DNA from 2 places in the Anaerosporomusa subterranea genome. Region 2 is predicted to be linked to the other one. Evidence: riboswitches for the same ligand, from Rfam matches in the RefSeq annotation. Region 2 holds a riboswitch; the other holds the start of a gene.

Region 1 (3,411 bases), on a different contig from region 2:
GAATTGCACAACCAGGACACTATCAACGAAAAGATATCCTTGTCAGACCGGTTTGGCATCACGCTGACGTTTGCTTCGCCCAATCAGGAAGAATACTTGAATATCGTCGAGAAAATCGCCAAGAAAAATGATATCCCATTGAGCCTGGCGGAATTGCGTTCGCAAGCCTTGCGCTGGGAAATGGCGCATTCCGGACGTTCCGGTAGACTTGCCCGGCAATTTATTGCCAATCTCTCTGGAAAAACAGTTGAAAAAGGCCGAGAGTAACTAGAAGATCCTGCAACCGGTGAGGGCTTGCAGGATTTTCTTACTTCAATAGTAAATATAGTCTCAAGATAATTTGAAAAAGGACGTGAATTTTGGTGAAAATGCCAGTACTATTTGTCGGACACGGCTCGCCGATGAACATCATCTCTGACAACACGTATACACGTAGCCTAACCGCCTTGGGCGAGACTATGGTTAGGCCCAAGGCGGTTCTTGTTGTATCGGCTCATTGGCAAACCAGAAAGACCTTTGTCAGCTCTGCTAAGACGCCGCCGACTATCTATGACTTTTACGGCTTTCCACCAGAGTTGTATCGCGAGAAATATCCCTGTCCGGGCGCGCCGGAGCAGGCTGAGTCAGTTCAGAAAGTGGCGCCAGGAGAAATATACGCAGATCCAGGCCGAGGCATTGACCATGCAGGCTGGGCGGTATTAAAATTTATGTATCCTGACGCCGATATTCCGGTCATGCAAATGAGTCTGGATGTAATGAAGTCACCGCGTGAGCATTATGAGCTTGGCAAGAAATTGGCAGCGCTACGTCATGAGGGAATATTGATTATCGGCAGCGGCAACATGGTGCATAATCTATCCAGGGTAAACTTTGAACACTTATATGGTGAAACGTATCCATGGGCTGTCGAGTTTGATCGTGTCTTAACTGAACTGATAGAAGCTGGCGATCACGACAGCTTGATTGCATATGACAGATTGCCCAACACCAAGCTGGCAATCCCTACTAATGAGCACTATCTGCCGATGCTGTACACGTTGGCACTCAAAGAAAAGACTGACACACTTGAGTTTATCTGTACAGACATGCAGAATGGCTCCATTTCGATGCGCAGCTTCATGATTACTGAGGCGAAATAAGAGTGGAAATGTGTGTGTCTTTAACGACGTCTCCCCCTCTAGAGAGCTATTGTTAGGGGCTTGACAATCGTCTGATCGGTGGTATACTTATCACATTGGTCGTCAAAATTTAATACTTGTGTCCATGTGAAGTCTGCGGGAAAGTGGCCTCGGCCTACCAAACCGTAGATGGATGGAACTCTGGAGAGCCCCTAGAAAGTAACTGTACTTTGCTAGGGCGCCGAAGGGGCAAGTCAACGGCGTAAGCTGCTGATGAAACTCTCAGGCAAAAGGACAGAGCAATCGGTTGCTGTGCGGATTTTTCGCATTGCATCGCTTTTGTCATTCTTCAGAGTCAAATCGTGTGATTTGACTCTTTCTGTTTTTAAAGTCAAATCACACGATGCAGAGAGAGCGAACCACAGAGTGCGCAGAGGCCACAGAGGGTACGCAGAGAGTTTCGAAAAGTTGCAATTGTGAAAGGGGTTTTTCTGATGAAACAATCTAGACTAATGGCAGCGGTGGTATTATCTATTTTTCTATTCACGCTTATTTTGAGCGGCTGTGGCGGCGGTTCAGCCTCCAAGGATATTAAGATTGGTCTCTTAAATGAAATGACAGGCGGCAACGCGACCTTTGGCACTTCGTCAGCTAATGGCGCAAAAATGGCGATTAAAGAAGCCAATGCCAAGGGTGGCGTCCTCGGTAAACAGATTCAGGCTGTTATTGCTGACAATAAAAGTGAACCGTCTGAGTCGGTCAATGCCATGACCAAACTGGTGACTCAAGACAAAGTCGTGGCCGTAACCGGGATCTTCGCTAGCTCGAATGCGATTGCCGCATCGAGTGTGGCTGAAGCCAGCAAAATGCCATTTTTAGCGGTGGGTGCGACCAACCCGAAGGTTACGGTAGATGAAAAGAGCGGCAAAGTTAAAGACTACACCTTCCGCGTCTGTTTCATTGATCCGTTTCAAGGAACAGTGGGCGCAAACTTTGTTCTGAGTACGTTGAAACTCAAACAAGCTGCGGTTTTGATTGATAGCAGCAGCGATTATAGTAAAGGCCTGGCGGCATTCTTTAAAGAAGCATTCACTAAGGGTGGCGGCAGCATTTTGGCAGAAGAATCCTATCTGCAAAAAGACCAGGACTTCAAGACCATCCTAACCAAGGTTAAGGCACTTAATCCACAAGTCATCTATGTACCAGGCTATTATGAAGAAGTTGGTAAAATCGTTAAACAAGCTCGTGAACTGGGAATCACAGCCCCGATTATCGGTGGCGACGGCTGGGATTCGCCGAAACTGGTAGAGATCGGCACGGCACCTGCCTTGAACAATACCTATTTCACCAACCATTACTCAGTGGATGACACCAGCGCTGCTTCCAAGACCTTTGTCGAAGCCTATAAAAAGGAATATGGTCAAGCGCCAGATGCGCTGGCAGTGCTTGGTTATGATGCCGCTAATGTACTGATTGACGCGATTAAACGCGCCAACAGTACGGAAGCTGCTAAAATCCGTGAGGCATTAGCCGCGACGAAGGATATCGCGGCAGTCACAGGATCGACCACCTTAAACGCATCACATGACGCAGTTAAGAGCGCGGTAATCATCGAAATGAAGGACGGCAAACAAATGTATAAGGCGACAGTTAAACCGTAAAAAATAAACTCCTGCTATGGTGACTAAATCTTAGCAGGAGTTTATTTTTATCATTATTATGATTGCCAGGGATTTTTTTGCTACGTTAATGCTTGACAAAGTTCTTCCTGGTGCTATAATTGTAACATCGATTATTAAAAATTAAATACTTGTGTCCATGAGAAGTCTGCGGGAGAGTGGCCTCAACCCTACTGAACCGTAGATGGATGGAACTCTGGAGAGCCCCTAGAAAGTGACTGTACTTGCTAGGGCGCCGAAGGGGCAAGTCGGCGGCGAAGGCTGCTGATGAAACTCTCAGGCAAAAGGACAGAGCAATCGTTGCTATGCGGGATGTTCCGCATCGCTTCACAATTGTCACTCTCAAGAGTCAAATCGTGCGGTTTGGCTTTTTCTGTTTTTAAAGCCAAATCACACGGAAGGGCAGGCTCCTGTGCCTGCCTCTTGAGGGCCCGCAGAGGTTGCGGCAAATTTCCTAATAAAGAGAGGAGTTTTCTAATGAAAAAATCAGCATTTCTAACAGCAGCAGTCATATCAATCCTACTATTCACGGTTTTCTTGTCCGGTTGCGGCGATTCGGTTTCCAAAGAAATCAAAATCGGTGTGTTAAATGAAATGACTGGCGGAAGCGCAAC
Region 2 (3,411 bases):
AGTTCTTGATTAGTTCTAATGACTTTGCCAGATAAGGGACTAATAATATCAGAAACAGCCTTAACCGATTCGATGACAGATATCCGCTGACCTGCTTTGGCTGAATCGCCCTCATTCGGCAGTTCGACAAAAACGACATCACCAAGCTGTGACTGCGCAAAATCAGTCACGCCAATTATCGCTGTGTTCCCTTCTACTCTAACCCATTCATGATCTGTAGAATACTTCAGTTCTGCCGGAATACTCATGATTATTTCCCCTCTCGTTTATAAAATGGTTTAGCAATGATTTCAGCAGAAAGCTGCTTACCACGAATATCAATCTCGATCGTTTGGCCAATTTTAGCATAATCAGCTTGAATTAGGGCTAAGCCCAAATTTTTATTAAGTGTAGGAGTATAGGAGCCGGTCGTCACTACGCCGATATGTACGCCTGCAGCCAAAACCGGATATTCAGCTCTGGCAATTCCGCGGTCAACCATGACAAAACCGACGATCTTGCGTTTCGTTCCATTCGTTTTTTGCTCTTGTAAGACTTCCCGTCCGTTAAAGTCGCCTTTATCCAGCTTGACAAAAAATCCGATACCTGCCTCAATTGGTGACATAGTGGCTGACAGCTCGTGTCCGTAAAGTGGCAAGCACGCTTCAAATCGCAGCGTATCGCGGCAGCCTAAGCCTGCGGGCAGCAATCCGAACGGCCGCCCAGCTTCCATGATCGCTTCCCACAAAAACGATGCATCCTCAGGCTTACAATAGATTTCAAAGCCGTCTTCTCCAGTATACCCGGTCCGTGATACCAATACTGTTTTACCGGCAACGCTGACTTCAGGCATAAACCAATAATATTTGATTTCTGCTAGCGGCGCGTCAGTCAGCTTGGCTAAAATCGTTTCTGCCAGCGGTCCTTGCAGAGCCAACTGCGCTGTTGCATCAGAGAGATTGGTCAGTGTAGCCTCAAAGCCTTTCACATTTTCTTGCATCCATTGCCAATCTTTCTCTATATTCGCCGCATTGATGACCAGTAGATATTCATTGTCAGCTTGCTTGTAGACCAACAGATCGTCAACCGTACCCCCATCCAGGTAACACATCGGCGTGTAAAGAATTTGATTGATTTGCAATTTAGCGACATCATTTGTCACCAGTTTTTGCAGAAAAGCCAACGCGTCTGGCCCGCTTACCAGCACTTCACCCATATGTGACACATCAAATAAACCAGCTTTAGTTCTTACCGCGTGATGCTCTTCCTTAATACCGGAGTATTGAACCGGCAGCAACCAACCGCCAAACTCAACGATTTTGCCGCCATAACGCACATGCGTCTCATACAGCGGCGTTTGCTTTGCTGACATAAAAGCCACCTCTCTCTTTTCTTGCAAAATAAAAGGACAAAGAAACAAAAGTGTAAAAACACTTTTGTTCTCTGTCCCTTATACCTGAGAGATTCGCCTGCGACAGGCGCCCCATCGGTGACACTTCTTTAACAAAGAAGCATACTCTCCAGAGTTCGGTCCGGTTACAGTATGTTTACCTGAGAGTTTGAACAAAGCTTTGCCCCATCGGCGCCGCCAAATTGCGGACTCTCCCATAACCATCATTCCTATTCATTTTTCAAAGAATTTCTAATCAACATATTACCGCTGAGCGCTTTTAGTGTCAAGAAATTATTTGTTATCCAACTAAATCCATGCCCAATTTTAGAGCTTTTTCATTAACCGCTTCCGTACCCTTCGGCACTCTGGCTAGCACGGCTTTGGTCAGCGATTCGATCGAGACCACGCCGGTTATTTTGGCGATGGCGCCCAATGCGATGATGTTGGCGAATAAGGCTTTACCTAAACTGTCTTGGGCAGTATGAGTGATCGGCAGTTCATAGACCTTCTTAAACTGTTTGTCAGGCAGTTGCTGGACAAACAGGCTGTCGGTAATCAGAATGCCGTCAGCAGGGAGATCAATCGTGTATTTTTTGCAGGCTTCCTGGCTCATAGCCAGGACTACGTTTGGTACGGTGATCTTCGGATAATGAATCTTGCCCTCAGAGATGATGACCTCGGATTTGCTAGAACCGCCGCGGGCTTCCGGGCCATAGGACTGGGACTGGATGGCTTGTTTTCCGTCCATCAGGGCTGCTTCGGCCAGGATGATGCCAGCCAGGATCAGCCCCTGGCCGCCGGTTCCGGATAAGCGCAGTTGCTGCATGTTATTTCGCTCCTTTCTGGACTCTGGCGATCACTTTGTCGTATTCAGCGCTATATTCGGGCGCTTCGGTTTTATACAGAACACCAATCGGGAATTTGCCCTCTTTTTGTTCATCAGTCATTTTTTCATAGGCGGCCAGCATGACGCCACGGTCTTTTTGCCATTTCATCATATCAGGAGCGCCGCCCATTTTATTCTGACGACCAAAAGAGATTGGGCAGGCAGTGATAGCTTCAATGAGGCTGAAGCCTTCGTGCTGGATGCCTTGGGCGATCACATCCACTAACAGCTGGGTATGGAAAGTGGTGGAACGGGCAACGAAGGTAGCGCCTGCGCCTTTGGCCAGCTCGGTGACGTCAAAGGGACGGTCAACTGTGCCGTAGGGGGCGGTGGTTGCTTTGGAGTTGGCTGGAGTGAGCGGTGAGTATTGGCCACCAGTCATGCCATAGATGTTGTTATTAAAGAGTACGACGGTGAGGTCGATGTTGCGGCGGGCAGCATGGATGAAGTGGTTGCCGCCGATGGCGGTAGCATCGCCGTCACCGGTGACGACAATGACTTTCAGCCGTGGTTGGCCAAGTTTGACGCCGGTGGCTACCGGCAGGGCGCGGCCGTGGGCTGAGTGGACGGTGTTGAAGTCAAGGTAGCCGGAGGCGCGGCTGGAGCAGCCAATGCCGGAAACAACGGCTACGTCGTTTTTTTCTAAAGCGAGTTTGTCAACAGCTTTGACGATAGCGCCGGTGATGATGCCGTTGCCGCAGCCGGGGCACCAGATGTGGGGCAGGCGTCCGGGGCGGAAGTATTTATCAATAATTTGTTCCATTTCCATGGGGTGCACATCCTTTCTGCGGTTATTTCAGGCTTTCGATTCTTGCCAGCAGCTCGTCCGGCGTAATCGCTTCACTGTTGTATTTGGCGTGGAGGGTTACCGGAGCTTTGCCGGCAACGGCACGTTCGACTTCGATGACATATTGGCCATAGTTCATTTCGGCAACAATGATGTGTTTGGCTTTGCCAGCGATCTCGGCAATTTGTTTTGCCGGGAACGGCCACATGGTGATCGGGCGGAACAGGCCGGCTTTGATGCCTTTAGCGCGGGCGGCGTCGACGGCGGCATAGGCAGAACGAGCTGTGCCACCGTAGGCGATGACAACAGTTTCGGCATCGTCCATGCAGTAGTTTTCATAGAGGACTATGTCGTCAAGATTGTTGT

The links. A riboswitch is a leader RNA that binds a small molecule or an ion and turns the genes downstream of it on or off. The one in region 2 is predicted to bind glycine.
Region 1: it holds a riboswitch for glycine, as region 2 does, so the genes downstream of both, AXX12_RS00380 (ABC transporter substrate-binding protein) here and gcvT (glycine cleavage system aminomethyltransferase GcvT) in region 2, are expected to answer to the same signal.

The regions. Positions count from the first base shown of each region.
Region 1 is NZ_LSGP01000001.1:96,657-100,067, forward strand. It holds gene AXX12_RS00370 (ATP-binding protein) at 1-267, shown strand, start outside; gene ygiD (4,5-DOPA-extradiol-dioxygenase) at 369-1,139, shown strand; glycine riboswitch at 1,310-1,426, shown strand; gene AXX12_RS00380 (ABC transporter substrate-binding protein) at 1,613-2,779, shown strand; glycine riboswitch at 2,984-3,099, shown strand; gene AXX12_RS00385 (ABC transporter substrate-binding protein) at 3,275-3,411, shown strand, end outside.
Region 2 is NZ_LSGP01000020.1:283,651-287,061, reverse strand. It holds gene gcvH (glycine cleavage system protein GcvH) at 1-248, opposite strand, end outside; gene gcvT (glycine cleavage system aminomethyltransferase GcvT) at 251-1,351, opposite strand; glycine riboswitch at 1,509-1,597, opposite strand; gene AXX12_RS13715 (2-oxoacid:acceptor oxidoreductase family protein) at 1,671-2,198, opposite strand; gene AXX12_RS13710 (2-oxoacid:ferredoxin oxidoreductase subunit beta) at 2,200-3,021, opposite strand; gene AXX12_RS13705 (2-oxoacid:acceptor oxidoreductase subunit alpha) at 3,050-3,411, opposite strand, start outside.